One region of the Metabacillus rhizosphaerae genome, then DNA from elsewhere that is predicted to be linked to it. Evidence: riboswitches for the same ligand, from Rfam matches in the RefSeq annotation. Region 1 holds a riboswitch; each other region holds the start of a gene.

Region 1 (10,422 bases):
TGTTAGCTGAATTCCAATATCTTCAGGTCTTAATAGCTTAAAGAGTTTTTCTTGATCTTCAAGGTCAGGACAGGCTGGATAGCCAAATGAATACCTTTGACCTTGGTATTTAGCTGAAAAGCGCTGATCCATTGTAAAGTCAGGGGCATCAGGGAAGCCCCAACGATCACGAACAAGCTGATGTGTTCGTTCTGCTAGTCCTTCTGCAAGCTCTAGAGCAAGAGCTTGAACAGCATGGCTTTTTAAATAATCGCCTTGTTCCTTAAAGCCTTGTGCTAACTCGCGAATTTGGCTACCTGCTGTAACTGCAAACATGGCTACATAATCAAATCCATCTTCCTGCTTAGGGCGAACATAGTCTGAGATACAACGGTATGGTAGTTTTTCTTGTCTTGGAAAATCAAATGTTTCCAAAATTGAATTTGTGTTATTTGGATCTAAAATATGCAATTTATTCCCTTCGCTATAAGATGGATAGAATTGATAAGCAACAGCTGGCTTAAACCAATTCTTTTTGGCGCCATCCTTTAATAGGTCTTGAATTAACTCAACTAATTCTAATGCTTTTGGATCTTTCTTTTGCACTAATTCCTTGATTTTTCCTTTTAGTCCAAGATGGTGTCCAATTAGCATTTGCATATTTATATATGGAATAATTTGAGTTAGGTTAATATCTTTAAGCAGATGACGTTTTGTATCAACTGGTGTAAAGATTGGTGCTTCACTAAGGTTGCCACGCTTTTCTAATAGCTCAGTAACAGCTTTCGATTGTGCACTTTTTGGTTTCGATTCTTCAGTAACTGCCGCTTCTTTTTCAGCAAACAGCTCTGGAGTAGTCCGCAATTGATTTGCCAATGATAATCCGTCCATTGCATCTTTTGCGTAAACAACTGGACCCGTATATTGTGGAGAGATTTTCATTCTCGTGAATTTTCTTGAAAGGGCAGCTCCACCTACTAAAATTGGTACGTTGCAATTAGCTTCATGTAAGTCCTGAGCAGTAATGACCATTTGCTGAGCAGACTTTACTAAGAGCCCTGACAATCCAATAATATCGGGATTCTCATCTTTGACTGCTTGAATAAGTGTTTGAGGTGTTACTTTAATTCCCAGGTCAATAACCTTATAACCATTATTACTTAAAATAATGTCCACCAAGTTTTTACCGATATCGTGAACATCACCTTTAACAGTTGCTAATAAAATTTTACCTTTTCCACTATCGTCTTTCTTGTCCATAAATTGTTCTAAATAAGATACCGAAGCTTTCATTACTTCAGCACTTTGTAATACTTCAGCAACAATTAATTGATTGTCATTAAACAAGACACCAACCTCGGCCATTCCAGCCATTAGGGGTCCGTTAATGATCGAAAGGGGATCAGGGTACTTTTTAAGAGCTAATTCTAAATCTGGAAGAAGACCTTCCTTTGTTCCTTCAACGATATAAAGAGCTAGTCTTTCCTCTAATGGAAGAGATTTTACTGGCTTTTTGTTTTCCTTTTTCTTCCCTCGATAAAATGCAGTAAACGCAGCAAGTGTTTCATCCGTTGTTTTAAATAACAGATCTTCTGCTTGCTTGATTTCTTCCTTTGGAATCGAAGCAAAACGCTCTAATTTTTCGGTGTTTACGATCGCATAATCAAGTCCTGCTTGTGTGCAATGGTATAAATAAACTGCATTCAATACTTCACGTCCAACAGGAGGAAGGCCAAAGGATACATTACTTACACCAAGGATTGTTAAGCATTCTGGTAAGTGTTCCTTTATCAGTTGAATACCACGTACTGTTTCATTTGCAGATCCAATATATTGCTCATCACCAGTTCCAACTGGGAAAACAAGTGGATCAAAGATTAAATCACTCGCCTTAAGACCATGTTTTTTGACAAGTAAATCATGTGAACGAATCGCAACCTCAAGCTTCTTTTCAGCTGTTAATGCCATCCCAATTTCATCGATGGTCCCTACAACTAAAGCTCCACCATATTTTTTTACAAGGGGAACAATTGCATCAAAGCGTTCTTCACCGTCCTCAAGGTTTATTGAGTTGATGATAGCTTTACCTTGAGAATATTTTAATGCTCTTTCGATGACATTTTCATCTGTTGAGTCAATAACAAGAGGGGCCTTTACCTTTTTAACAACCTCTTGAATGAATGCTTCCATATCTTCAAGTTCATCTCTGTCAGGGTCTGCTAAGCAAATATCGATAACATGTGCACCATTTTTCACCTGTGCTCTAGCAATTTCAGAGGCTTCTTCAAATTTTTGTTCTGCAATCAACCGTTTGAATTTACGAGAACCTATAACGTTTGTTCTTTCTCCGACAAATAGTGGACGCATGCCATCTTCATAAAGAAGGGCATCGATTCCAGAAACAGTGTGACCACTTGAAACGTCTTCGATGCTCCGTGGGTTGATCGTTGCTACAGCATCAGAGATGGCTTTAATATGTTCAGGAGTTGTTCCACAACAACCGCCTACAAAATTTAGCCAGCCTTGTTCAGCGAAGCCAACAAGTTTTTTGGCAAGTGACTCAGGTGATTCATGGTAATTACCTTCTTCATCAGGTAAGCCAGCATTCGGATAACAACTTACAGCTGTATTCGCTAATCCGGATAATGTACGGATATGGTCTGTCATAAATTCAGGACCTGTTGCACAGTTTAGACCAACCGAAATTGGTTTCATATGCTCTAATGAGACATAAAAAGCCTCAATATCCTGTCCTGCTAATGTTGTACCCATTGGTTCAATTGTTCCTGAAACCATAAGTGGAAGCTCTTTACCTGTTGTTTCAAATGCCTTTTGGATGCCTAAGAATCCAGCTTTTACATTGAGCATATCCTGGCTAGTTTCAAGGAGAAGTAAGTCAGCGCCACCGATAATTAATCCTCTTGCTTGTTCTTCATAGTTATCGACTAAAGTATCAAATGTTGTCCCACCAGTTACAGATAACGTTTTCGTTGTTGGACCCATTGCTCCTGCAACATATCTTGGTTTTTCAGGTGTGGAAAATTTATCAGCTGCGTTTTTTGCAATTTTAGCTGATTCAATATTAAGTTCAAGGGCGAAAGAACCTAGGTCATATTCATCTAAAACAAGACAAGTAGCTCCAAATGTGTTTGTTGAAATGATATCTGAGCCTGCTTCAAGATAGGCTTCATGAATCATTTCAATTGTTTTCGGTGCTGTTAAAGTTAAATATTCATTACAGCCTTCGTAGTCTTCACCACCAAAATCATCAGGTGTAAGATCAGCAGCTTGAATCATTGTACCCATTGCACCGTCAAGTACAAGTATCCGTTTTTTTATTTCATTTTTGATGCTACACATGTGTAATCTTCCTTTCAGCCAGTTGTTTTTCCTTCTCATGGATGTAATTGGTTAGCTCCACTGTAAGGTCGTACTGTAAAAATGGAGTTATTAAATAAATTCCATTAAATAAATCAAATGCTGTATCAATAAGATCCTTTGCAATGGCTAAGCCCTCTTGGCGGGCTTGTTCCTTATCTGTTCCAGCTGCTGCCATTTTTTCACGAATCGAATCTGAAAGTTTAATTCCAGGAATTTCATTATGAATAAATTCTGCGTTACGGCTTGATGTCAATGGCATGATCCCGATGTAAATAGGTGCTTTTAAGTTTCTGGTTTCCTCATATACATCTACAATTTGCTGACTTGAATAAAGAGGTTGTGAGATAAAATAATCTGCACCATGGGCAATTTTCTTTTCAAGTCTGACAACAGCCTTATCTAAGTGACGAACATTTGGATTAAAGGCAGCCGCAACTGAGAAGTTGGTTTTTTCACCTAATGGTTTACCGGAGTAAGAGACACCTTCATTGAATTGTTTAATTAAACTGATTAAATCAAACGAGGAAACATCATAAACAGAAGTTGCCCCAGGGAAATCACCAATTTTTGAAGGGTCACCAGTAATTGCTAGTACATCAGATAGTCCTAATGAATGTAAACCCATTAAATGAGACTGTAAGCCAATTAAGTTTCGATCACGACATGTAATATGAATTAATGCTCTGCCACCTGTTTTTTCTTTTGCGAGTATTCCGGCAGCTAGGTTACTTACCCGTGGAGAAGCAAGCGAGTTATCTGCAAGAGTCAAAGCATCGATACCTGCATGATGAAGCGCTTGTGCCCCTTCAAGGAATTTATTCATTCCAAGCTTCTTCGGTGGGTCAAGCTCAACAATAACTGAACGTTTTTCCTTTACAATCTCCTGAAGTGGAGGAAGTGTGTCAGTATTACTAGATGTGATATTTACTTGTACTTGCTTCGGAACTCTTACCTTTTTATCTGTAACAGGAGCAAGATGCCCTACAGCTTCAGCGATTGCTTGAATATGTTTTGGTGTTGTTCCACAACAGCCACCAATTAGGCGAACACCTTGGTCTCTAAATTTCAGAGCGCTCTCCTTAAAGTAACCTTCATCAGATTCATAAACAAGACGACCTTCATTTAAAGCAGGTAAGCTACTGTTCGGGAATACAGATAGATAGGCTGACTCAAGAAGTGGAACCTCCTCAAGAGATTGAATCATATGGTATGGACCTAAACGGCAGTTTAAGCCAATTACATTTGCACCAAGCTCTTCGAGAGTTGAAAAAGCATCTGTTAATGCTGTTCCATCTTGTAAAACACCTGCTTCATGGAGGGATACATTGGCAATGATTGGTTTATTTGTTTCCTTTTTTGCAATTTGGAGTACTGTTTTCATTTCCTCTAAATCATAGTAGGTTTCAAGTAATAGGCCGTCTACATCTTCATTTAGTAAGATAAACAACTGCTCTCTAAAATTGCGTTTAATTTCTTCAAGTGTATGGGCACTTTTTTTGAAGGAACGAACTCCGCCAATAGTTCCAAATACATACGTCGAAGAAGTAGCTGCTCGTTTGGCAATTTCAACAGCAGTTTTGTTAATTTGTCTAATTTCATCCTCTAGGCCGTAACGTGAGAGTTTAATATCATTTGCCCCATAGGTGTTCGTCTGAATTAGGTTAGCACCGGCTTGAATATATGCTTGATGAACGCGCTTGACATCATCAGGTTTTGATAGGTTTAATTCTTCAAAACAACGATCAACACCATGGGAATAAAGCATTGTTCCCATTGCACCGTCCCCAATTAAAATCTTACTTTTTAAGTCTTCCAAAAAGCTCATAGAAAAGCCTCCGATCTATGTAGTAGTGTGAGGAGAAAAGATGAATCGAAATAATAATAAAAAAAGCCCTCTTAAGAAGAAGGCTGAATGATTCAAAGCTTCCCCTTATCTTTCAAGCATCTTACATGCTTAGCTGGAATTAGCACCTTGGCACTCGGAGGATAAGTAGGATAGATTAAATTGTTTAGAAAGGTTGTAAACCATACTGTTGTTTGTTTTCTATCCGCACCTGCAAGCTTTGTAGATGCGGATAGAAAACAACTTAAGGTTTATTTTCTTCCTTTGAACAATCAACTAAAATCCAGGTCTTCACTCGTTATGGACCGGTTGCTGAAGCTTCATAGGGCCAGTCCCTCAGCTTCTCTTGATAAGATATGAAATTATTGTATTTACTTTAATATATTGAAAAGTGTTACAACTAATTTATCTAATATTATGAAAAATATCAATAGTTAAATGATATTTTGGATAAAATTAAGTGTGGGAAAAGGTGGTAATCAAGTTTTGAAACGTAAAAAAGGCAGTTCATGTGACAACGATTTGTTTGATGAACTGCCTGGGAAAATCATATAAGATTACTTTTGGTAGGAACTTTGACATCCAGCTCCAGCGCTTTTGTTTTTAGCGATAATTAATAAACTGTACGTCAATTGGTAGGTCAGCTTCTCTTATTGCAGCAATGACTTGTTGTAAATCGTCTCGGCTTTTTCCTGTTACACGAATTTGATCATCTTGAATTTGAGTTTTCACCTTTAAGCCAGCGTTTTTAATAAGCGTATTTATTTTTTTTGCATTTTCTTTATCAATCCCAGAAACTAATTCTGCTCTTTGACGAACTGTTCCACCTGAGGCATTCTCAATTTTTTTATACGAAATATTTTTAATTGGTACATTTCGTTTAACAAGTTTTGATAATAGGACATCTTTTAGTTGGTCTAGCTTATACTCATCGTCTGAGACTAAAACTAGTTCTTCTTTTTCTAATGATATATTACTTTTGCTCCCTTTGAAATCATAACGAGTAGCAATTTCTTTCATTGCTATACTAATTGCATTTGTTACTTCAGGGAATTCAATTTTGGATACAATATCAAATGAACTATCTTTCGCCATATTAATCCTCCATTACGTATATAATATGGTTAGATTATAGTAAAATAAAACAATGTTCACAACTTTTTAAACGCTCAGATGATTATTGAGTATAATTGTTTGCTGAAAACGACGTATAAATGATGAGAAAGTGAGAACTAATAATATTTTCACTTAAATGATGAAAGGAACGATAAATGATATGATGCCAGGCACATTTGCAATATTAACGATAGATGAAAAGGTTGATTATGGATACTTCTTAACAGATGGAGATGAGCGCGTACTATTACATAAAAGCGAAGTGATAGGAGAAATCGAGGTTGGAGAAAAAATTGAGGTCTTTTTCGTGATTGATGCTCAAGAACGATTGTATGCAACAATGAAAAAACCACTGATTACGGATCAATCATATGGTTGGGTCGAAGTGGTAGATGTAGTAGATGATATGGGGGCATTTGTGGATATTGGCTTGAGTAAGGATGCTCTTGTTGCAATGGATCACCTCCCGTTTTTAAGAGAAGTATGGCCTAAACCAGGGGACAAGCTTTATTGTACATTAAAGGTTTCAGGAAATGGCCGTTTTTTTGTTCGCCTAGCGACAGAGGAAATTGTTGAACCTCTCTTTAAAGATGCTGATCGTTCGTTGTTTAATAAAGAAATATCAGGAACTGTTTACAGAATGATTGTAGCAGGTTCATTCATATTAACTGAAGAAGGCTATAAAGGTTTTATCCATTCCTCACAGCGAACCGTTGAGCCGCGTTTAGGTGAAACAGTAACAGGACGAGTTATTGACGTGAAGGAAGATGGGACTCTTAACGTCAGTTTATTGCCTCGTAAGCATGAGGCATTGAGTGGTGATGCAGAACGAATTTATGGTTATATGCAAGAAAGAGGCGGAGCTATGCCTTTCAATGATAAAAGTGATCCAGATGATATATATGAACGATTTGAACTAAGTAAAGGTGCGTTTAAACGAGCTTTAGGGCATTTAATGAAAAATGGTAGAGTTTATCAAAAAGATGGCTGGACATATTTTAAAGAACAGCAGGATCAATAAAAATAACAAAACGTCCTCCATTTCTAATTAGAAATGGAGGACGTTTTTTATTGGCGATATGAATATGACGATGGTTCATTTCGTAATAAGTCAATTAACTGACGATTTAAAGCAAACGTTAGGCAGTTTTAAACTGAAGTAAATAATAGATAATATAAAAGTAAGATCCTGTCATACAGGTTCATACTTTTAGGCTCTTTTCTAAAAGATTGTTGTTTTTGAACAAAACTGATTAGGTTGATTGGTGCGGAAGGTGCGAGACTCCTGTGGGAGTAGCGGGACAGATGAGACCCCGCAGGCGCTTCGCGCTGAGGAGGCTCATCGCCCGCCCCACGGAAAGCGAGCATCCTGGAGCGCCAATCAACCAACCCAATACTATTTTAAAAGCAACAAAGTTTGCGAAAACAGCCTACTTTTATAAGTAGATTCATTTCAAACCAAAATCTTGACGCTTTCATAAGCTACAAAATATACTGATTTTATAGAATGTTTAGTATAAAGGATTGGTATGGGATGGAAATAAAAGTGCTTGCAGTTGAAGATGGAATTCATAATAAGTTAAAGCTATCAAGAGAGCAATATGCACATCTAAAAGATAAGAATGTTTTTTCGCTTGGTGATCAAGTATATCATTATGGGAGAATGGACCTACAAACGAATTGTCTAACGATATATGTAAAACCAGAAAAATAACAACCTATAGAACAATAAGGTCTTTCACTTAACATGAGTTGCATGCCTAAGTAAAAGACCTTTTGTTCATTTATGATCTGTTCTCTTAGAATATTGACGTTCACCTTGCTTGCGATTTTTATCACGCATCATGTTTTTTTCATGGCGCTTAGCATTGTTATCTTGTGCCTTTTTATCGTTATCACTAGTATGTGGCATGAAAAAACTCCTTTCAAACGAATATAGCTTTATCATGCCCTTTCCGAGCTTTAAATATGTGTTACTACAACTCGTCATTTAAGAAGAATATCGCAAGAGTACCAGGACCAGCATGAGCTCCAACAACTGCCCCAACATAATTTATATACACTTCATTAGGTGAAAATTCTTTCTCGATCAATGCTTTCATTTCATAAGCAGCTTCTTCATCATCTCCATGGCTGATGGCGATGGTTTGGTTTTGTAAGTTAACACCACGTTCACTCATAATTTCAATAATGCGTCGAAAAACTTTTTTGCGTCCGCGTATCTTTTCAAGAGGAATAAGTTTTCCGTCCTCTACATGAAGTAAAGGCTTGATATTTAAAAGTCCCCCAACAAATGCAGATGCTTTGCTAATTCTGCCTCCACGAGCTAAGTATTCTAAATTATCTACAGTAAAGATATGCTCCATCTTTAAACAATAGTTTTTAACAGCTGTCTCAATTTCACTTAGGCTTTTTCCACTTTCAGCTAAATCGGCTGCATATCTAACAGCAAGACCATGTCCAAGCGAGGCACACTTTGTATCGATAATCGCTAATTCAAATGAGGGGAATTCTTCAAGTACCTCATTTCGAATCATCATCGCTGTCTGATACGTTCCGGATAGCTCCGACGAGAAAGCTACATAAAGACTTGGTATTCCTTTATTTGCAAGGTCTGTAAATGATTCCTTTATTAAAAGAGGAGAAGGTTGTGATGTTTTAACAACAGCACCTTCGCGCATTGCATTATATAACTGTTTAGGTTTTATTTCTATTTGATCTTGTAGTTGCTCACCCTTAATATCTACGCTAAGCGGAAGAAATGAAATAGAATGTTCCTCAAAATAATCTAGGGGTAAATCACAAGCACTATCTGCTAGGATATGTACATTCATTTAAACACCTCATTTGTATTTGCTCATTTTTTAAAATTTCCAATTAAATACGAAAGTATAAGATATCTATATTCCTTCAAAATGCAGTCATGCTAATAAGTCTAATTCATTTTTAGTTTATCATGACCAAATTAAAATACAATCTTTGTATTCATTTTACATGAAAATGGGAAGAACAAAGAATATAGGGACTTAGATTGTAAAGGAGGTCTATCTTTTCATGATTAAAGGTGAGGTAGTAAAAATTATTGTTGTGCTTGTTGGTGCATTATTAAATGCAATAGGTTTGAACTTATTTCTAATTCCTGCAAACGTATATTCAAGTGGTTTTACAGGACTTTCTCAACTGCTTTCTAGCATACTAGAGGAATATACACCTTTTTATATTTCCACAGGTATCTTATTATTACTACTAAATATTCCAGTAGCAATTTTGGGATGGATAAAGGTAGGGAAAACCTTTACGTTATATAGCTTCTTAAGTGTAGCAGCAACAACTGTATTTTTAGAATTAATTCCACTACAATCTCTATCAAACGATATTTTACTTAATGCGGTTTTCGGTGGGGTAATACTTGCTGTTGGTGTTGGAATCACATTGAAATATGGTGCCTCTACAGGGGGATTAGATATTATCGCAATGGTGCTGTCTAGAATGAAAGATAAGCCTGTTGGAACCTATATTTTCATGTTGAATTCTGTCATTATTTTTACAGCAGGTCTTTTGTATGGTTGGGAGAAGGCATTATATACTTTAGTTGCGCTTTATGCTACAACAAGGGTAATTGACGTAATCCATACTAGACATGTGAAGCTTACTGCGATGGTTGTTACAAAAAAGGCAGATGATTTAAAGAAAGCCATCCATTCGAAACTAGTAAGAGGTATTACGATGATTCCAGCTAAGGGTGCTTTTACGAATGAATCAAAGGATATGATGATTATTGTTATTACTCGGTATGAATTGTATGATTTAGAAAAAATAATCAAAGAAGTAGATCCGAATGCATTTACTAATATAATCCAAACAACAGGGATATTTGGCTTCTTCAGGAAAGATTAATGAGGTGTTTTGAATGGCACGATCTATCATACTGTTTAGCATGATGATTATGTTTTTATTTGGTTGTACAGGTGGTAATGAGAATACTGCAAATACACTTGTTGAAGAAAAAGAGGGGGAGGTAAAAGTGGAGATTGATGAACTCGAATTAATGGTTGACGTGAATGTCTTACGTAATCAAGCGGAATTTATTATTACACTAATAA
Region 2 (10,422 bases), 2.2 Mb from region 1:
TTTCACAGACACTTTTGCACCAGATGTTAACGGGGTAGCCCGTACATTAAAACGATTCACTGATCATCTTGAGTCAAACGGGTATGAATATAGAGTATTCGCACCTATAAGTACAAATGAAAATTTATTTTCCAGTCATATACATCGTTTTGCAAGTTTGCCATTTTTTTTATACCCTGAATGTAGATTAGCTTTACCAAACATGCTTCAAGTAAAGGCTGAGCTACAACGATTTAAGCCAGACCTTATTCATGTAGCAACACCTTTTAATATAGGACTATGCGGCTTGCATTATGCCAAGAAATTGAATATACCAATTGTAGGATCTTATCACACTGATTTTGATCAATACTTACAATATTATGATCTACAATTTCTCTCTAAGTTTTTATGGAAGTATATGCATTGGTTCCACAAACCACTTCGTAAAATATTTGTTCCTTCTAATGAAACGATGGAGCAATTAAAACGAAAGGGATTTTCAAATATACGTATTTGGGGAAGAGGCGTTGATTGTAGCCTATTTCATCCGAACTATTCAAATCAAAGAATACGTGAGCAGTATGGCATCAAAGAAAAATACATCCTCTCATACGTAGGGCGTCTTGCTCCTGAAAAGGATATTGAAACCCTTATGAAAATTTGTTTACATCTACCAGAAGAAATAAGAAATCAAATTCATTGGATAATCGTTGGTGATGGACCTTCTAAAGAAGAAATGGTAAAGGCAGCTCCTGAAAATATGACCTTTGCTGGTTTCTTAAATGGCGAAAGTCTTGCAGAAATTTATGCTAACTCTGACCTATTTATTTTCCCATCTCCTACAGAAACATTTGGAAATGTTGTTTTAGAGGCTTTAGCGACTGGTACACCTGTTATCGGAGCAAATTCGGGTGGAGTTAAAAATATTATTAACCAAGAAGTAACAGGCTATCTATGTGAGCCAAAAAATGTAGAGCAATTTAACCAAGCAATTATTCATCTATTAGAAAATCATGCATTACGTCAAAAAATGGGGGAAACTGCTCGTAAATATGCATTATCACAAACCTGGGATCAAATATTTGATGGTTTATTAAAGGAATATGAAGAATCACTCCTTGAGAATAATCATATTCGATATGCATAATGCAAGAATTCATTAGGTTTAACTGCTTTAGATGCAGCTAAACCTTTTTAATTGCTTGATTACATATCAAAAAGCAGTGAGATTTCAGTTAAGAAATCCACTGCTTAATTAGGATTTTTATTCTACCATATATTTTTTAAGTGAATTATTTAAGTTTTCACTTAATGCAATTAATTTTTCTGATGAATGATTAATGGTCACTACCGCATTCACTTGTTCATCAACAGACGCTGTTATCTCCTCAGTTGACGCTGCAGTTTCTTCTGCAACTGCAGATATATTTTGTATCGAATCTAAAATGATATAACTATGATCTGAAACAGTTTCAATTTCTTTATTTAGCTTTGATATTCCTTCAATAATTTTTGAGATAGATGAAGAAATTTCATTAAATTCATTTTCTGATGCTAAAACACTTTGATTTAAGCCACTTGAAATCTCTGTTGTTTGAGACATCACAAGCACGGTTGCTTCTGTTTCCTTTTCTATATTTTGAATCATCGTTTGGATTTGAGATGTAGCCTTATTTGTTTCTTCTGCAAGCTTTCTAACCTCTTCCGCTACGACGGCAAATCCTTTTCCATGTTCTCCAGCTCTTGCAGCTTCAATACTAGCATTTAAAGCCAATAGATTTGTCTGTTTTGAAATATTATCAATCGTTGTCACAATTCCGGAAATTTGATGGACACTTTGATAAAGGGTCGTTATTCCTAAACTGATTTGATCTAACATGTTAGCATTCTCTTTATTGGAAACTTGCAAGCCAATCATACTATCCTTACCTGCTTGAACAGCATTTACACAACCCTCTGTTAATTGGATTATAGCATTGCTTCCTTCTGTCATGTTGGTGAGATTTGCTTGTAAATCACTTGCTTTTTGGCTTGTGGATTCAATATCAGAAGCCTGTGAAACTGATCCTTTTGAAATTTCATTTAGGGCATTTCCAATTTCTTCACTAGTTGTTGTTGTTTGCTCTGATAAAGCTGAGAGCTCATATGATGAAGTGGAAATGGAATAACTTGTGTCCTTCAAATCATGAACTAAAGCTCGAAAGTCATCATTTATCTTATTTAATGATAGTGCAAGTAAACCGAATTCATCTTTTCCCTCTTTTAAAGGGTTTACAAACAAACGACCAGCTGAAATTTCAGATGAAGCAATCAGGATCTGATTTAATACTTTTAACTTTCTATGAATGAAAAAATAAAACACAGACAAGCAAACGATCGTAATAACAGCTGGTATTCCTAACAAACTCCAAAATAACCCTTGCGATTCTTGAATTTGTCCAAAAGTATTTTTCACAATAATATAGCTAAGAAGTCCAATCGTACTCGTAAGTACTACTGCTAAAATCGCAAGACAAATTTGAAATTTAACTGAAATCCTTTCATAAAACTTCATCTCTTTTTTCATTTTGTAGCCCCCACAGTTTTATGTCTTTACCTATTACATCGGATATGAGGGTACAAATGTTAACTTCTTTACTCATAAAAATCAAAATAAAATTAGTAAATGCAGAAAAATTAGTTAATAGGCCCTTTAGCCTTTTAACTAATTTTCGTTTATAGTTCAAATTCCCATTCTTCTTGCAAAAGCAAATAGAGAATAAATAACGTGTTTTCTACATTAAACACTTACCCAATATTTTACTAATGAGACAACAGGTGGATGTAAATTGTTTCAAACTATTTCAAATATCGATAAAATTCGTGTTTAATCTTACGACAAAAAGAGGTCCACCCCCTTATTGAACTTCAACTGAAGTCTCAATATGGTCATGAACCTCTCCTTTTTCAACATGAACTACTATCTTATATATACCAGTTTCTTCAAATTGATAGGAAGATGTGTACGTCCCTTTTGTCGATGCTTCTTCTGCATCAATATACTTATGTTGTTCTTCTCCATCCTTCCAAATTTCAAATCTCACCGTCGCATCTGGAAATGGTTGTTCACCCTCTTGAATTGTTGTTGATAACTGCTCCTCTTCATTTACCTTAAAATCAGATAATTCGTCTACAGTTATCGTTACACTACTATGATGGTGCCCCGCTTCTGTTTGTTCATGATGCTGGTGCTCATTCTCGCTTTCTTTTTCATCATTCTTTTCTGTAATCGTAGCTGTTGAGCCTTCTCCTACCTGAATATCTAATGATGGCATCGTATGATAACTTTCTACATTTGTATGTGCGGTTATTTTGAATGTACCATCTTCCTTAAATTGATAATTAATTCCATATGTACCTGTTTCAATAAGTTTTGCTTCAATTTTTTCTGAAACATCACCAAGTTTTATCTCAAACGTTACCTCTGCATCGTCCACTAGATCATCACCATAATATACTTTTGCAGAGATTGGTACTTCTTCGTTTTTATTAACATGTTTACTAGCAATTATTTCAACCTTTGGTGCTTTTACTTCCTCTTCAGAAGCGACTTGATGTTCTTGATGATTTGCTGATTCTTGACAGCCGCTTAAAACTAAAGAAAGGAAAATGAAGGAGCAAGTGATTATCCCTTGTTTCATATTGTATAACCTCCAAATCGTCACTCATACTATGATATAACATAACTATCATAATTAGATACGTTTTCTTTGATGCTTCAATATTTATTCACATATAGAAGAAAAAATATTCACTTATTAAGTCTTATACACTGATATAGAAAAGGGTCTGATGCAAAATACATCAGACCCTTTTCTTCTTTTATAAATTATTGATTTAACGCTTCTTTACTTAACGCTTCAGCTTTGTCTGTGCTTTCCCATGGAAGATCTAGATCATTACGACCGAAATGTCCATACGCAGCAGTTTGCTTATATATCGGACGACGTAGATTAAGCATTTTTATAATACCCGCTGGACGTAGATCAAAGTTGTTACGTACAACAGCTACTAAAACTTCTTCCGATACTTTTCCAGTTCCAAATGTATCAACTGAAATCGATACCGGTTGTGCAACACCAATTGCATATGCTAATTGAACTTCACATTTATCAGCTAATCCAGAAGCAACAATATTTTTCGCTACATAACGAGCAGCATAAGCGGCAGAACGGTCAACTTTTGTCGCATCCTTACCAGAGAATGCACCACCACCGTGACGTGCATAACCACCGTACGTATCAACGATAATTTTACGTCCAGTTAAACCAGCATCTCCTTGAGGTCCCCCAATGACGAAGCGACCTGTTGGATTAATGAAATACTTTGTATTTTCATCAATTAATTCTGCAGGGACAACTGGGTTAATAACATGCTCTTTTAGGTTACGCTGAATTTGTTCTAATGAAATTTCTGGGTGATGCTGAGTAGAAATAACGATCGTATCAATACGAACTGGTTTATCATTTTCATCATATTCTACCGTAACTTGTGTTTTACCGTCTGGACGTAAGTAAGGAAGTATATCCTCTTTACGTACTTCTGTTAAACGACGTGAAAGTTTGTGAGCTAATGAAATTGGAAGTGGCATTAATTCCTTTGTTTCATTACATGCAAATCCAAACATTAATCCTTGGTCTCCAGCACCGATTGCATCAATTTCTTCATCAGACATTAGGCCTTCACGAGCTTCAAGTGCTTGGTCAACACCCATAGCGATATCGGCTGATTGCTCATCAATTGAAGTAAGAACTGCACAAGTTTCTGCATCAAAGCCATATTTAGCTCGTGTATAGCCAATACCTTTAATTGTTTCACGAACAATTTTTGGGATATCAACGTATGTAGTTGTTGTAATTTCCCCAGCAACTAAAACTAATCCTGTCGTAACAGACGTTTCACACGCTACACGTGCATTTGGATCTTTTTCAATAATTGCATCAAGGATTGAATCTGAAATTTGGTCACAAATCTTATCTGGATGGCCTTCTGTTACAGACTCAGAAGTAAATAAACGTTTTTTAGTCATGTTAAAGTTTTCCTCCTCATACTCATGTTCAAATTGATCCGGAACTCTTCCTTTTACCTAAAAGAATCACGCTGGCATGTTTTGTGAACAGAATTATTATGTACCTCTACCACATGCTTGTCCTGGTAAAACTCTAATGAAGAAGATACGCTTATTTTCTGTTATCAAAAAAACCTTTCCCTAAATGAGGAAAGGTTTGTTATCGTTCATAGCCTTTCGCTCTTATCGATCAAGGGCTTTCGCCTTGCATCAGGTTAGCACCTTTGCGTCGGAAAATGTCATTTGGGCATAATCGCCGCTTTCCTTTGATAGCAGGTTGCTGGGTTTCATAGGGCCTGTCCCTCCACCAGCTCGGGATAAGAGAATCCGTTCAAGGACATATCATAGCGCACTGGGGTAATGGTGTCAACAAAAAACAGCAAGTTATCAGAGATTATTTCCTATTAATTTTCATGATTAATCTATTCATTAGTGTTACCCATTTTGTTGACATATTATTAAGTTTCTTTTTGAAGTATAAAAATTGCTTTCTAAACTTTTTTTCAAAAAACACACACGATTAGTATGTTCAATTAAATATAATGTGTTATACTATTTAAAACTAAGTCAGAATTTTGTAATATATCTTTCTACGTTAATTTTTCGAAAAGGATGGTAATGGGGATGAATATTGTGGAGATGACAAATGAATTAGCAGAGTTGTTAAAAGGGGATAATGCAAGACATAATTTATCAGTTGCTCAACTTGTGGAAAAAGTACTTAAACGCAAGGAAGGGATTTTAACCTCAACTGGTGCAATCCGAGCGACTACTGGAGCATATACTGGTAGGTCTCCACAAGATAAATTTATCGTGAAAGAAAGTTCTATCGAAAATAAAATTGATTGGGGCATTGTTAATCAACCTATTTTAGAGGCTGACTTTGATAAGCTTTATAGTAAAATGATCAACTACTTAAAGGAACGAGAAGAATTATACATTTTCAATGGTTTTGCCGGTGCAGATAAACGCTATCAGTTGCCTCTTCAAGTCATAAATGAATATGCTTGGCATAATTTATTCGCACAGCAGCTTTTTATAAAAGACAATGAAAAATCGATTACAAATGAGAAGCCTTTTACTATTCTTTGTGCACCACACTTTAAAGCTGATCCTGCTGTTGATGGTACAAATTCTGAAACATTTATCATTATTTCATTTGAGAAAAGAACAATTTTAATCGGTGGGACAGAATACGCTGGTGAAATGAAAAAATCTGTCTTTTCAGTTATGAACTTTTTGTTACCAGAAAACAATATTCTTTCAATGCATTGCTCAGCAAATGTTGGTTTTGAAGGTGATGTTGCTTTATTTTTCGGTTTATCTGGAACTGGAAAAACAACCTTGTCTGCTGATCCTAACAGACGATTAATCGGTGACGATGAGCATGGCTGGTCTACTTCTGGCATCTTTAATATTGAAGGCGGTTGCTATGCGAAATGTATTAATTTATCGGAAGAAAAAGAGCCCCAAATTTTCAATGCCATTCGCTATGGTGCCGTTTTAGAAAACGTTGTTGTTGATAATGAAACTCGTGAAGCTGATTATGATAATTCCTTTTTCACTGAGAATACAAGGGCTGCATATTCGTTAGATGCTATTGATAAGGTTATTACACCTAGTATAGCGGGACATCCACAAGCAATTGTTTTTTTAACTGCAGATGCATTTGGGGTTCTTCCTCCAATTAGCAAGTTAACTAGAGAACAAGCAATGTACCATTTTTTGAGCGGCTATACTAGTAAGCTTGCAGGAACTGAGCGAGGAATTACCGCTCCTGAGGCAACCTTTTCAACTTGCTTCGGTTCACCATTCCTACCATTACAAGCCACTCGCTATGCGAACATGCTTGGACAAAAAATTGATGAACATGAAGTTCAAGTATTTTTAGTTAATACAGGCTGGACCGGTGGTGAATATGGCGTAGGGAATCGAATAAAGTTACAATATACAAGAGCAATGGTTCAAGCTGCAATTGAAGGAGATCTTGATCATATTGAGACGGTAACTGATGAAGTATTTGGCCTCAACATTCCAATACACGTTCCAGGTGTTCCGGATGATAAACTTCAGCCACATCTTACTTGGAGCTCTAAGGAAGCTTATGAAAAGAAAGCAAAAGAGCTAGCATCACAGTTTAAGAAAAACTTTGAAAAATTTGCACATGTTTCCCCTGAAATCCAACAATTTGGTGGACCTATAGGTTAAAAGAATTGGAGGCTGACTCAAAAGCTAATGAGTCAGCCTCCCTTTTATTTAAAGAGATATTAAACTGATAATTGATAACTTAAGTTATATTTCAACATAATAATTTTATCCTAACCTGCAAACAAAAATTCATGATATTGTAATTTTTCAATTTCACTTCAGGATTAATTTAGGCTCTTTCCTAAAAATAGTAGTTTTTTAAATAAAAACTATTTCAGGTTGATTGGAACACTATAAAACAAATAAACCAGGTGAAAAAGCTAATTACTTTTTCACCTGGTTTATCTTTTGTTTTATTAATTCGTTGAATTAAGGGCAACTAACCGATATGTTACAACTGTTTTATTTTCATGAAGCTGAAGTTTTTCTACAATAGCCTCACCAGCAATTTCTCCATCCTTCGTTTTTCTAACCTCTAACGGAATATCGATCGGATATATTCTATATCCTTCTTTTGTTAAAAGAAATACATTTTCTTCCACTCGTTGTTCTTTACCTTTTGTTACAATCATTGTATTGAATTCAACAGGCATTCCCAAAAGAAAACCTCCTTATTGGTACATTTCATTTTATTTTATTTTACCACCTTGTCCTGACAAGAAAAACTAATTTATTGTTTTTTCATCCAGGAACATAGTCTATGTAGTGTTTCACGGTTTATTTTAGGAGGAAAATAATGAGTAAATCCCTTAAAGTACCAGCTTTCAACTTGTTTATTTAATTCCTTTAATCTTTTTTCAAGCCTGTATGCATGCTCAACTGAGACATTTTTATCCTTAACTCCGTGTATAATTAATACAGGTGGATTCATGTTTTCTAATTCGTACAAAGGTGTTCTCCACATATATCGATTCGGGAATTTTGTAGGTGTACCACCAATAACTCTTTTCATCATTCGACGTAAATCCTCACGCTCAACATATGTTAAAAACATATCAGAGACTCCACCCCATGTAACAACAGAACGCACATCTTCAGCTAAAATACCAGTTAATAATGCCATAACACCACCTCTTGAAAATCCAAAAACATGGATACGATGTGAATGCACATTTGGATGCCTTTTTAAAAGTTCGATTGCTGAGATGGCATCATAACGATCATCTCCAGCAAAGTCTTCATTCCCTTCACCACCTTGATTACCTCGGTAAAATGGTGCCATTACGATAAAACCTTCTGAGGCAAACTGAATTATTCGTCCTACCCTTACCGTACCAACATTTTTAATCCCACCTCGCAAATATAGAAATCCATCATAGCACCCAGGGGTATTAGGCTCTGCCAAAAGTCCTTTTACTTTTAAATGATTTGAAAGATAGGTCACCACCCAAAGTCGAATATTTGGATTTGGAGATGGATATTTTACCTTACTAAGTATTTCACCATTCATCTACTGTTCACTCTTTCTCTCGCAAATTCATCGATATTTAATAACATACCCTAATTCTGTACGTTACTAAAAGAATAATAGGCATTCACACATTTTTTTGAAATTCATAAATTATTATAAATTCACAACTTTGCCTTAGTTTATCAGCATCTATCGTCGATTTTGATTTAAGTTCCGGTGAAAATAAAAAATTTAAGATGCAGTGCATCCAGGAGGTTCACAACATGAAAAAATGGCTGCTATTGGTTATTCTTCCGCTTATTATTGTATTGCCACTTTCAGCATGTAATCAACAAAAGACAGAAAAAATTAAACTTGCAGAAGTTACACATTCCATTTTTTATGCGCCTTTATATGTCGCGATGGCAGAAGGTTTTTTTGAAGAGGAGGGCCTTGATGTCGAATTAACGACAACCTGGGGTGGAGATAAAACGATGACTGCACTTCTCTCAGATGGAGCAGATATCGCATTAGTTGGTTCAGAAACATCGATTTATGTTCATGCGCAAGGGTCGAGTGATTCTGTGATAAATTTTGCTCAACTTACACAAACAGATGGCACCTTCCTTGTAAGTCGTGAAAAAATAGACAATTTTAAATGGGATCAATTAAAAGATAGTACGTTTTTAGGACAAAGAAAAGGTGGAATGCCACAAATGGTTGGTGAATTTGTCTTAAAACAACACAATATTGATCCAAAAACTGATCTAGAACTTATTCAAAATATTGATTTTGCCAACATCCCAAGTGCCTTTGCCTCAGGAACTGGTGATTTTGTTCAATTATTTGAACCAACAGCTAGTATCTTTGAAAAAGAAGGAACTGGTCATATTGTTGCTTCCTTTGGAACAGAGTCCGGTAAAGTTCCTTATACAACATTTATGAGCAAGGAGAGCTTTTTAAAAGAAAATGAAAACTCAGCAAGAAAGTTTACAGCTGCAATATATAAAGCACAGCAATGGGTACAAGAAAAAAGTTCAGCAGAGATTGCTAAATCAATTGCCCCGCAATTTGAGGATACAGAGCTAGAGCTTATTGAAACGGTTGTGGAACGTTACAAGGAACAAGGCTCCTTTTCAACAGATCCTATCCTAGATGTAGATGAATGGGATAATCTACAAAATATTATGGATGAGGCTGGAGAGCTACCAACGCGAATTGACTATGACACACTAGTGAATACCATATATGCAGAAGAAGTGGTTGAAAAGTAAGGAGGATCATTACATGTCATTCTTATCAGTAGAGCATGTTCATCATGTTTATTTTTCCAAGGATTCAGCAACTGTTGCCCTTGAAGATGTAAAACTTAATGTAGAGGAAGGGGAGTTCATCTCCTTCCTTGGGCCAAGTGGTTGTGGAAAAACAACTCTTTTATCAATCATCGCTGGTCTTATTAAGCCAGTGGAAGGTACTGTAACAATTGCCAATAAAATCATTACAAAGCCTGATTCAATTATTGGCTATATGTTGCAGCAGGATTATCTATTCCCTTGGAAAACAATTGAAGAAAATGTCACTTTAGGGCTGAAAGTTATTGGTCAAAAAACAACTGAAAATAAACAAAAAACGTTAGCTCTTTTAAAAGAGATGGGCCTTGAAAATGTTGAAAATCAATATCCCAGTCAATTATCAGGTGGTATGAGACAAAGAGCGGCACTAGTTCGAACATTAGCAACAAATCCGAAAATACTTTTACTTGATGAGCCCTTTTCAGCATTGGATTATCAAACAA
Region 3 (10,422 bases), 130 kb from region 1:
GTACCTGCGATGATCGCTAAGGAAAAAGGGTATTTTGAAGAAGCATTAGGGGAAGATGTAAAAGTAACGTATAAAACGTTTCCTGATGGAGCAGCATTTATGACTGCGTTAAAAACAGGTGATATCCATGCAGGTTTAGTTGGCCCTGGCCCTGTTATGAACAACTATGCAAACGGAGCAGATGTGAAGATTCTAGCAGGAGCATCTTCAGGTGGAACAGTTATCGTTGCATCTGAAAAAAGTGGTGTGCAATCAATTGATGATTTAACAGGTAAAACATTTATTACACCTGGTGTAGGCTGCACACATGATGTTCAAATGGAGACATTCCTTCAAGACTTCGGCATTACATCAGCACGTATTGGTGGAACATTAAAGCATGTAACTGGTAACCCAGCTCAATATGGAGCAATGTTTGAATCAGGAAAAGTTGATCTTGCTGCAGTTCCAGAACCATGGGCATCTATGCTTGTAAATGATGGAGCGAAAGTGATCGTTGATACGGATGAAATTTCTTACGGAACAACACTTCCTAATACTGTATTAGTAACAAGCGGAAAGTTAATTGAAGAAGACAAAGAACTAGTTGCAGCCATTGTAAAAGCACATGAAAAAGGTGTTAACTTTATTAATGAAAACCGTGAAGAGGCACGTGATATTGCAATTAAAGCGATCAAAGATATTACAGATCAAGAGCTTGATCCAGCAATCGTTGACAGTGCTTGGGAGCGTGTAACGTATACAACAGAAGTAAATGCAGAGGTTGTACAAGAATTTGCAAATTCTTCATTTGAGCTTAAATTTCTTAAAGAAAAACCTGAATTTAGTGATCTAATCGATACTCAATTCTTAACAAAGTAGGCGTTAATCGTGAAAAAACTTGTTTTTATCACTTTCCTTGCTGTTCTAGTGTTGGTAGGCTGTTCACAGTCTATCAACCTAGAGGAGCATTTTTCTTTAAACGGGACAGTTGAGCCTTTAGATGCTGTTAATCAAGTTGGAGAAAAAGTAAAAATGTCAGATTATGAAGATAAAGTCTGGCTTTCTACGTTCATTTTCACAAATTGTGATACTGTTTGTTCACCAATGACCGCACATATCGCAACACTTCAAGAGCAATTACAAGACGAAAAAGTAGATGTTGAGCTCGTCTCCTTTAGCATTGATCCAGTACATGACACACCTGAAGTGTTAAAGGGATTTGCAGTACAATTCGGTGCCGATTTTAAAAATTGGAACTTTCTCACTGGCTATGAACAAGCAGAAATTGAATCCTTCTCAAACACTAGCTTTCTTGCGCCTGCTGCAAAACTAGAAGGCTCAAACCAATTCGTTCACAGCACATCAATCTATCTTATGAAAGGCAACACGATACTCGAACAATATGAAGGTGTATCAGAAGTACCGAATGAAAAAATTGTCGAAGATATCAAACTATTACAATAATTGTGTTGCAATCTCAACTCGAATCATGTAAAGTAGTAAAAAAAAGTAAACATTAAAAATTTCATACATTTCTTATCAAGAGAGGCAGAGGGACTGGCCCTATGAAGCCTCAGCAACCGGTTCAAAACGAGTGAAGATCTCGTAACCGTTGATTTGCGAATCTTAAGCGAAACTTTAAGTAAGTTTTTTACAGCACCGCCAGATAATAAAAAATGAATCGAACAAAGCTTCCTTGTTTGTTCGAAGCATTTTTTATTATCTGGTGCAGGCTTGCTAGTGCAAGCCGCAAGCACTTGCGTGCTGTAACAACTTATAGAGTTTCCTAAGTTTAATTGCAATTCAACTACTTTTAAGCTCCACCCAAGATCTTCTACGTGCCAAGGTGCTAAATCCAGCAAGCCACACCAGCATTATGCTTGAGAGATAAGAAGAAGCGCACTCAAATACACAGTCTTCTTCTTACCGGGGAAGGCTTTTTAATTTGTTTTGAAAGTCTCTAAAAATGTGCTTCCTCTCATGTGCATAATCAAGAAAAATAACCTTAACTTAGGATGGTGACAGACATGAGTCAACGAATTGAAACGAAGTTAGCGCAAATTGGAAATCGAAGTGAAAATGTTACAGGTACGGTAAATCCGCCAGTCTATTTTTCGACAGCTTATCGACATGCTGGAATCGGAGAATCAACTGGCTTTGATTATATTCGAACAGGAAATCCTACAAGACTATTAGTTGAAAAGGCCATTGCCGATTTAGAACATGGTGATCGTGGATTTGCATTCAGTTCAGGGATGGCTGCTATTCAAACGATTATGGCATTATTCCAAAGTGGTGATGAACTTATCGTATCATCTGACCTCTATGGTGGAACTTATCGTTTATTTGAAAGAGAATGGAAAAAGTACGGTTTATCATTTCAATATGATGATTTCACAAACCCAGCAGAAACAGAAAAATTAATATCTGAAAAAACAAAGGCGATATTTATCGAGACACCGACAAATCCATTAATGCAGGAAGCTGATATTAAAGAGCTTGCGACGTTAGCTAAGAAACATAATTTATTAGTGATTGTTGATAACACATTTTATACACCTATTATTCAAACACCAATCCTTGATGGAGCTGACATTGTGATCCATAGTGCAACAAAATATTTAGGTGGACACAATGATGTGCTTGCGGGTCTAGTTGTTACAAAGGGTGAGCAATTAAGCGATGAGTTTTTCCAACATCAAAATGCGATCGGCGCGGTTTTATCACCGTTTGATTCCTGGCTCTTAATGAGAGGAATGAAGACATTATCACTTCGCATGAGACAGCATGAGCAAAACGCTCAAGCCGTTTCACAATTTTTAGAAGAACATCCAGATGTTCTCGATGTTTTATATCCAGGAAAAGGTGGAATGCTGTCATTCCGTTTGCAGGATGAAACATTGGTGAATCCATTTCTAAAAAGCCTTAAGACGATTACTTTTGCGGAAAGCTTAGGTGGAATCGAAAGTTTTATTACCTACCCTGCAACCCAAACACATATGGACATTCCATTGGAAATTAGAATGGCAAATGGTGTGTGTAATAGACTACTGCGTTTCTCAGTAGGTGTAGAACATGCTGAGGATATTATCGAAGATTTAGCTCAGAGCTTTAAACAAATGAAGGGGGCTGAAGCAATTGAGCAATCATGATTGGTCGTTTCAAACAAAACTTTTGCATAATGAATCAAAGGTAGATAGAGGTACAGGTGCTGTTAGTGTTCCAATTCACCATTCATCAACTTTCCATCAATTTGATATAGATGAATTTGGGAAATATGATTACGCACGTTCTGGTAACCCCACAAGAGAAGCGTTAGAGCAAGCGATCGCAGAATTAGAGGGTGGAACAAAAGGCTTGGCATTTTCTTCAGGAATGGCTGCTATTTCAACAGCATTCCTGCTTCTTTCCCAAGGTGATCATGTCCTTGTGACTGAGGACGTATATGGTGGAACCTTTCGAATCATAACAGATGTTCTAACTAGATTCGGGATTGAGCATACTTTTGTTGATATGACAGATCTTCATCAAGTAGCATCAAAGATTCGTCCGAATACCAAAGTAATCTACATGGAAACACCTTCAAATCCGTTGTTGAAAGTTACAGATATTCGAGGAATTGTGAACCTTGCGAAGGCAAATAACTGTCTAACGTTTTTAGATAATACATTTTTGACACCAGAGCTACAAAGACCTTTAGAGTTAGGTGTAGATATTGTGTTACACAGTGCGACAAAGTTTTTAGCAGGTCATAGTGATGTCCTTGCAGGTCTTGCTGTTGTGAGGGATACTGAATTAGGTGATCGCCTATACAAACTGCAAAATGCATTTGGAGCAGTACTAGGTGTTCAAGATGCTTGGCTTGTGTTAAGAGGATTAAAAACATTACATGTTCGTTTGAAGCAATCCTCTGAATCTGCTCTGAAAATTGCTGAGTTTCTAAGTGAACATCCTAAGGTTGTAGAAGTCTATTATCCTGGATTAAGCTTTCACCCAGGACATGAAACTCAACGATACCAAGCAGATGGAGCAGGTGCCGTTCTTTCATTCAAGCTTGCTGATGGTGAAGCAGTGAAGACGCTTGTTCAACAAGTTAAACTGCCGGTTTTTGCAGTAAGTTTAGGTGCGGTTGAATCAATTTTATCCTACCCTGCAAAAATGTCACATGCAGCAATGCCTCCAGAGGAACGTGAAAAACGAGGAATTTCAGATGGATTACTTAGATTAAGTGTCGGCTTAGAAAATGTTAATGACCTAATTAAAGATTTTTCTGAAGCATTAGAGAAGCTACCACAAGTTAATAAGAAAGAAAGTGTTCGTTAGGACTGACTCTATTTGGGTCAGTTTTTTTTAATAGAGAAGATAAGCTCCAAAATACATACAAATTGAAAAATGTAACAAACTAAGTTTATACCTCAAAAAGGGAGTTTCTTAAATGAAAAAATTGGTATCATTGTTGTTACTCTTGTTAGCAGTACTACTACCTCCAATGCTTACACATGCTCATGTTAAATGGTTTGCTAAAGTCGCACCTGAAAAGGTTAGTATAGAGGAGATTTTATCACCACTTTTCATTACGATTTCATTACTGTGCGCAGTTTTACTGGCTGTTTTATCTCAGGTGATGAGTAAAGTAATGGATATTCCCCTAGCATCAAGGCTGGATAAGAAGCTAGATAGTTTTCGAAAGTATTCTAGACATGTTTTGAAATATGGGACGGCTGTTTCATTTATTTTTCAAGTCTCATATGAAACGATGTTTGCTCCTGAATTTACGATTCACGATACGTGGCAAACAGTTGTGATGTGGATCATTATTATCTTTTTATTAATCCCACATCATTATGCTACAAAGATTGCCGCTTTGTTTATGTTAGGATTGTTTATTAATGTATGGAGTCAAGCAGGGTGGTTTCATATGTTAGACTACGGATTTTACTTAGCTATTATTGGTGTTTTATTAGTAGGGCGTACAAAGTTAGAAACAGTTGGTTTTCCATTTTTATATTTAGGAACGGGCCTTAGTTTATGTTGGGTAGCTGTAGAAAAGTGGGTCTATCCGATGATGACGACAGATATTATTCATCACCACAATGTTCCAACGTTTGGCTTTGATCCGGGGATCTTTGTTGTTCTCTCGGCGTTTATCGAATTTGTCGTAGGGTACCTATTAGTGGTAGGAATATTAAATAGAGTATTGGCTGTTGTTGTAACGATTCTTTTTATCCTCACTACAACAATCTTTGGTTATACAGAGGTTGTAGGTCATGCGATGATTCATATAGTCCTACTCATTTTTATTATCGAAGGGATCTCATTTTATCATCCGCCAATTAAAATTCATAAAACTAGACTTGATCAAATGATCTTTGTCTCACTGAATTTTTTGTTTGTGTTAAGTACATTTTTGCTTATTTACTATCGATTTGCATAATTTAGAAAGGCTGACTCGCCAAACTTTGTTGCTTTTAAAATAGTATTGGGTTGGTGATTGGCACTCCAGGATGCTCGCTTTCCGTGGGTCTCATCTGTCCCGCTACTCCCACAGGAGTCTCGCATATCCGTTCCAATCAACCTAATCAGTTTTGTTCAAAAACAAGAATCTTTTAGAAAAGAGCCTTTAAAAAAGACTCGGAACAAGTTGTTCCGAGTCTAAATATTTTTATACATTAATTTGTGTGGGCCGATCGGTTCGATCGTAAACACTTCACCAAATTCATGTAGACCCAATTTTTTATAATAATCACTGACTGAAATCCGCGCATTACACCACCATAGTTCAACATTCTTTTCCTTTAGTAATTCTTCACCATGTAATAGGATAGAACTACCTGCTTTTAGTTTGCGGTGATCTTGTAGTGTGGCCATTCCTCTAAGGCGATATTGAAGTTCTTCATCAAAACATGGATGCTTTTCTTTGTGAAAAGAGGCGATACTAATTAACGTCTCTCTAAAAAATGCTCCTAAGTGAAATGAGTCTATTTGATGATCATTCTCAAATTTACAAGCTTCAATCGATTGATTTGGACGTAAAACTTTATGTCTTATTAGATATGTATCTTCTGGGTTAATTTGTCTAATTACTAACATCTAATTCCCCCCACCTATTCTGCTAAAATTATACATAATTATTTTCATTATTAAAAATACGGAAAACTTTTGAAAGAATATAAGAAATTCTTATTGGTGCTATCTTGATGTTTTATATAAGATTTTTATTAAGAATCCATTTAGTTAATCTATTTCCTTACCACTCTATGCATGTACTGAAACTCTAAAACATATATACTTAAATAAGTAAGCTATTACTTGGAAATCGTTAGAAAAACGATTGAAATAGAAGAGTATGACTTAGGATATACAGATTTCAGAATCTTCACAATTAACAATTTTGTTGTTTTTTATGTTAATATAAACTTGTATAATTTTACACAAAATTACAGAGGGGGAAAATTTATGAAAAAAATTCGTAGTAGCTTTTTATTTGTAATGATATTAACACTTACGATGATTATTGCTGCATGTGGGAATGCTGGTAATGAAGATGTTGCTGGTGATGAAGGTGGAAATAGCAGCGGTGAAAAGCAAAACTTAAGTCTTCTAACTGGGGGAACAGGAGGTACATATTATCCACTTGGTGGACAAATTGGAAAAATTATCTCTGATAACACAGACGCGAATATTACACCGCAAACATCAGGTGCTTCTGCTGAAAACATGGAAACTCTAAGAGCAGGAGAGGCGGAGATTGCCTTTTCACAAACTGATATCGCAGCATATGCAATTGAAGGAAAAGAGATGTTCGAAGGTGACCCAATTGACAATATTCAAGCAATCGGTTCTATTTATCCAGAAACGGTACAGCTTGTAACTACAGAGAAAAGTGGAATTAAATCTGTTGAAGACCTAAAAGGAAAATCAGTTTCAGTAGGTGCTCCTGGATCAGGAGCATATATAAATGCCATGCAAATTCTAGAAATTTATGGCTTAACCAAAGAAGATATTAAAGCACAAAATCTTTCATTTGACGAGTCTACAGATGGAATCCAATCAGGTAATATTGATGCAGCATTTGTTACTGCGGGAACACCAACTGGTGCAGTCGAAGCGTTATCCGCACAAAATGATGTTGTGATTATTCCAATTGCTGATGATAAAATCGATGCGCTAATTAAGCAATATCCACATTATTCGAAGGATAAAGTTGCTACTGGAACGTATAATATTGAGGCTGATGTTAATACTGTAGCCGTAAAAGCAATGCTCGTTGTCACAAATGATCTTAAAGAAGACCTAGTGTATGAGATGACAAAAGCTTTATATGAGAACACTGACAAAATTACTCATGCAAAAGGTGAGTTCATTACCCCTGAAACGGCACTAGAGGGTTTAGGTGATATGGAGCTGCATCCTGGTGCAGCAAAGTATTTTGAAGAAAAAGGAATGACAGAATAAAAATTTATTAAGGAATCGATAGATCGCTTTGTGCGGTCTATCGATTTCAATTTTAAGTCTATCTTGATCGGTGGGGTATTAATGAAGAAAAGGAAGACTATTGTTGTATTACTGTGTTTTCCTCTACTACTTTTCATCATTTTTCTTCTTTTTTTTCCTTATAAACAAGTAATTGCCTTCACATACGAAGATCAAGAGAAATTACTTGCCTATTTGTCGTTAGAAAAGGTGAAAACCTTTCAAATAAAGTATACACACTCCATTCATCTCTCAGATGTGCTTGAATCGTATCGTTTATCCGACAATCAAATCAACCAAACAGAGCTTGCATACGAGGACTTTGCAGTCGGGATGCCTTCTAATGCTGAAGGTGACGAGGTATTTGAGGAAATTGATGGTACATACTATATAAAAAATATGAGTCGTTCATTCCCTTTTATTGATTTGAGAATTGGACAAGTGAGAGCGAATCATCGATTAATCTATCAGAATAAGACATATTCATTATCTAATTATATTAAACCTGGAACATGGGTCAGAATATCGCAGAAAAAAATTACGATATGGCAACAACTGAAAGGAGTGAATATTAATGGCTGATAAAGAGGAAATTAAGTATTTAACAGAAGAAGAGCAACAGGAACTAATAGAAAAATATGATCCTGAAGCAGGGACAAGGAAACTAACTGGAATATTGGGTTACATCGCTTTTTTTGGACTTCTCGCTTTTTCATTATTTCAGCTATATACAGCAGTTTTTGGAGTATTTACAGCACAAATTCAACGTACCGTCCATTTAGGCTTTGCATTATCTTTAATCTTTTTATTATTTCCAGGAAACAGAAAGAAAAGGCAGAAAGGGAAGTTTCAGATTACGTGGTATGATGGAATACTAGCTGTTTTAAGTATTGGTGTAGGTGCATATTGGCCATTATTCTTTGAGGATCTTGTCATGAGTGTTGGTCGTTTGACCACCTTGGACTTTGCAGTTGGCTTAATAGCAATCCTTCTAGTTTTAGAGGCTACTAGACGCGCAGTCGGTCTACCAATTATGATTATCGCGATTATCTTCGTACTTTATGGAATATTCGGGGAGTATATGCCAGGATTCTTATCCCATCGAGGGTTGAGCTTGGATAGACTAGTGCAGACCATGTTTTTTACAACAGAGGGAATTTTAGGGACACCATTAGCTGTTTCATCAACATTTATCTTCCTATTCTTATTATTTGGTTCTTTCTTAATTCGAACAGGAGTTGGCCAATACTTTAACGATCTTTCAATTGCAATTGCAGGGAGAAGTATTGGGGGGCCTGCAAAGGTTGCTATTTTCTCTAGTGCCCTTCAAGGAACAATTAGTGGGAGTTCAGTCGCTAATGTTGTAACATCGGGGGCGTTTACGATCCCGATGATGAAAAAATTAGGCTATAAAAAGGAATTTGCTGGAGCAGTAGAAGCATCAGCCTCAACTGGGGGACAATTAATGCCACCAATTATGGGTGCTGCAGCATTTCTCATGGTTGAATTTATTGGAAACGGGATTACCTATTGGGATATAGCTAAAGCTGCAGCAATCCCAGCCGTTCTTTATTTTGCAGGAATTTGGATTATGACGCATTTTGAGGCAAAACGACTAGGATTGCGCGGTTTAACAAAAGAAGAAATGCCAAGCCGAAAAGAAGTTTTTGGAAAGATTTATTTATTAATCCCAATCTTGGCGATTGTTTTGTTACTTATGTCGAACATTACGGTGACACATGCTGCTTTGTATTCAATTCTAATCTCAATCGTGGTTGGATTTATTAATAAAGCGGCACGTATGAAATTCATTGATATTATTTATGCATTAGTTGATGGAGCTCGTACTGCACTGGCTGTTGCAGCAGCAACTGCCGCAGCAGGAATCATTGTCGGAATCGTAACGAAAACAGGTTTAGGTCTAAAGCTAGCAAATGGTTTAATTGAATTGTCAGGGGGATATTTAATTCCAACACTTATGCTGACAATGGTGGCTGCACTCATTCTTGGAATGGGCTCACCAACAACAGCAAACTATGTTATTACCTCCACAATTGCAGCACCGGCAATGATTTTGTTAGGTGTACCAGATTTACCAGCACATTTATTTGTTTTCTATTTTGGAATTATTGCAGATATTACACCCCCTGTTGCATTAGCGGCATTTGCAGCAGCAGGCGTCTCTGGAGGCGAGCCGTTACGGACGGGAATTGAATCATCGAAACTCGCGATCGCAGCGTTTATCATTCCATACATTTTTGTTCTCTCACCAGAACTACTCATGATTGATACAACATGGTTGGAAGTCATTTGGGTTGTTTTTACAGCTATGGTTGGAATGATCGCAATTGGCGCTGGTGTTATTGGATATTGGATGAGAGCCATGCACTGGTTGGAAAGAATCCTAGCTGTCATTGTAGGTTTGCTATTAATTTATCCTGAGAGTATTTCAGATATCATAGGAATTGTTATGTTCGTGGTGTTACTCACTTTACAATATGTGTGGAAACGTAACAATACTAGTAAACCTAAAATGTCTGTACAAGCATAATGTCGAAAAAACCTGATCCTCGACACGAGGTATTCAGGTTTTTTTATTTTCTGGGAAATAAGTCGAATGATGTGAATTGTGTAGATAAAAAACGGGTGCTGTAGTCGTAATTAGAAGATTCATTTTTTAAGTGCAATATTGACTTTTATAGATCTTTTGAATATAATTTAACATGTAGTTTGATAATGTTTTGATCCGATAGTTCAGTGGGAGAACACTACCTTGACAGGGTAGGGGTCGGGGGTTCGAATCCCTCTCGGATCATCAGAGTGAAAAGCTTCAGTTCCTTGTATAGGGATTGAAGCTTTTTTTATTTTCACTTGTGCTAAAACTTTTTCGTAAAAATTTTAAGAATATTTTCTAAGATACATATAATAAGTCTTTTTTACATTTCACTGTATTATTCTTACTCTGAC

The links. A riboswitch is a leader RNA that binds a small molecule or an ion and turns the genes downstream of it on or off. The one in region 1 is predicted to bind S-adenosylmethionine.
Region 2: another riboswitch for S-adenosylmethionine. It lies ahead of metK (methionine adenosyltransferase); the one in region 1 lies ahead of WCV66_RS26010 (bifunctional homocysteine S-methyltransferase/methylenetetrahydrofolate reductase).
Region 3: another riboswitch for S-adenosylmethionine. It lies ahead of WCV66_RS25405 (methionine biosynthesis PLP-dependent protein); the one in region 1 lies ahead of WCV66_RS26010 (bifunctional homocysteine S-methyltransferase/methylenetetrahydrofolate reductase).

Annotation. Positions count from the first base shown of each region.
Region 1 is NZ_CP147403.1:5,484,151-5,494,572, reverse strand. It holds gene metH (methionine synthase) at 1-3,339, opposite strand, end outside; gene WCV66_RS26010 (bifunctional homocysteine S-methyltransferase/methylenetetrahydrofolate reductase) at 3,332-5,185, opposite strand; SAM riboswitch class I at 5,288-5,559, opposite strand; gene WCV66_RS26960 (hypothetical protein) at 5,588-5,641, shown strand; gene WCV66_RS26005 (YajQ family cyclic di-GMP-binding protein) at 5,807-6,298, opposite strand; gene WCV66_RS26000 (S1 RNA-binding domain-containing protein) at 6,480-7,340, shown strand; gene WCV66_RS25995 (hypothetical protein) at 7,854-8,033, shown strand; gene WCV66_RS25990 (DUF3941 domain-containing protein) at 8,100-8,231, opposite strand; gene WCV66_RS25985 (DegV family protein) at 8,296-9,153, opposite strand; gene WCV66_RS25980 (YitT family protein) at 9,374-10,216, shown strand; gene WCV66_RS25975 (BsuPI-related putative proteinase inhibitor) at 10,230-10,422, shown strand, end outside.
Region 2 is NZ_CP147403.1:2,067,543-2,077,964, reverse strand. It holds gene WCV66_RS10120 (glycosyltransferase family 1 protein) at 1-1,129, shown strand, start outside; gene WCV66_RS10115 (methyl-accepting chemotaxis protein) at 1,247-2,548, opposite strand; gene WCV66_RS10110 (FixH family protein) at 2,880-3,662, opposite strand; gene metK (methionine adenosyltransferase) at 3,851-5,050, opposite strand; SAM riboswitch class I at 5,270-5,413, opposite strand; gene pckA (phosphoenolpyruvate carboxykinase (ATP)) at 5,714-7,297, shown strand; gene WCV66_RS10095 (DUF2584 domain-containing protein) at 7,594-7,836, opposite strand; gene WCV66_RS10090 (alpha/beta hydrolase family protein) at 7,908-8,687, opposite strand; gene WCV66_RS10085 (ABC transporter substrate-binding protein) at 8,912-9,901, shown strand; gene WCV66_RS10080 (ABC transporter ATP-binding protein) at 9,915-10,422, shown strand, end outside.
Region 3 is NZ_CP147403.1:5,356,323-5,366,744, reverse strand. It holds gene WCV66_RS25415 (aliphatic sulfonate ABC transporter substrate-binding protein) at 1-861, shown strand, start outside; gene WCV66_RS25410 (SCO family protein) at 871-1,446, shown strand; SAM riboswitch class I at 1,516-1,876, shown strand; gene WCV66_RS25405 (methionine biosynthesis PLP-dependent protein) at 2,010-3,134, shown strand; gene metC (cystathionine beta-lyase) at 3,121-4,305, shown strand; gene WCV66_RS25395 (DoxX family membrane protein) at 4,418-5,416, shown strand; gene WCV66_RS25390 (GNAT family N-acetyltransferase) at 5,635-6,072, opposite strand; gene WCV66_RS25385 (TAXI family TRAP transporter solute-binding subunit) at 6,439-7,437, shown strand; gene WCV66_RS25380 (DUF1850 domain-containing protein) at 7,519-8,037, shown strand; gene WCV66_RS25375 (TRAP transporter permease) at 8,030-10,006, shown strand; tRNA gene WCV66_RS25370 (tRNA-Val) at 10,199-10,270, shown strand.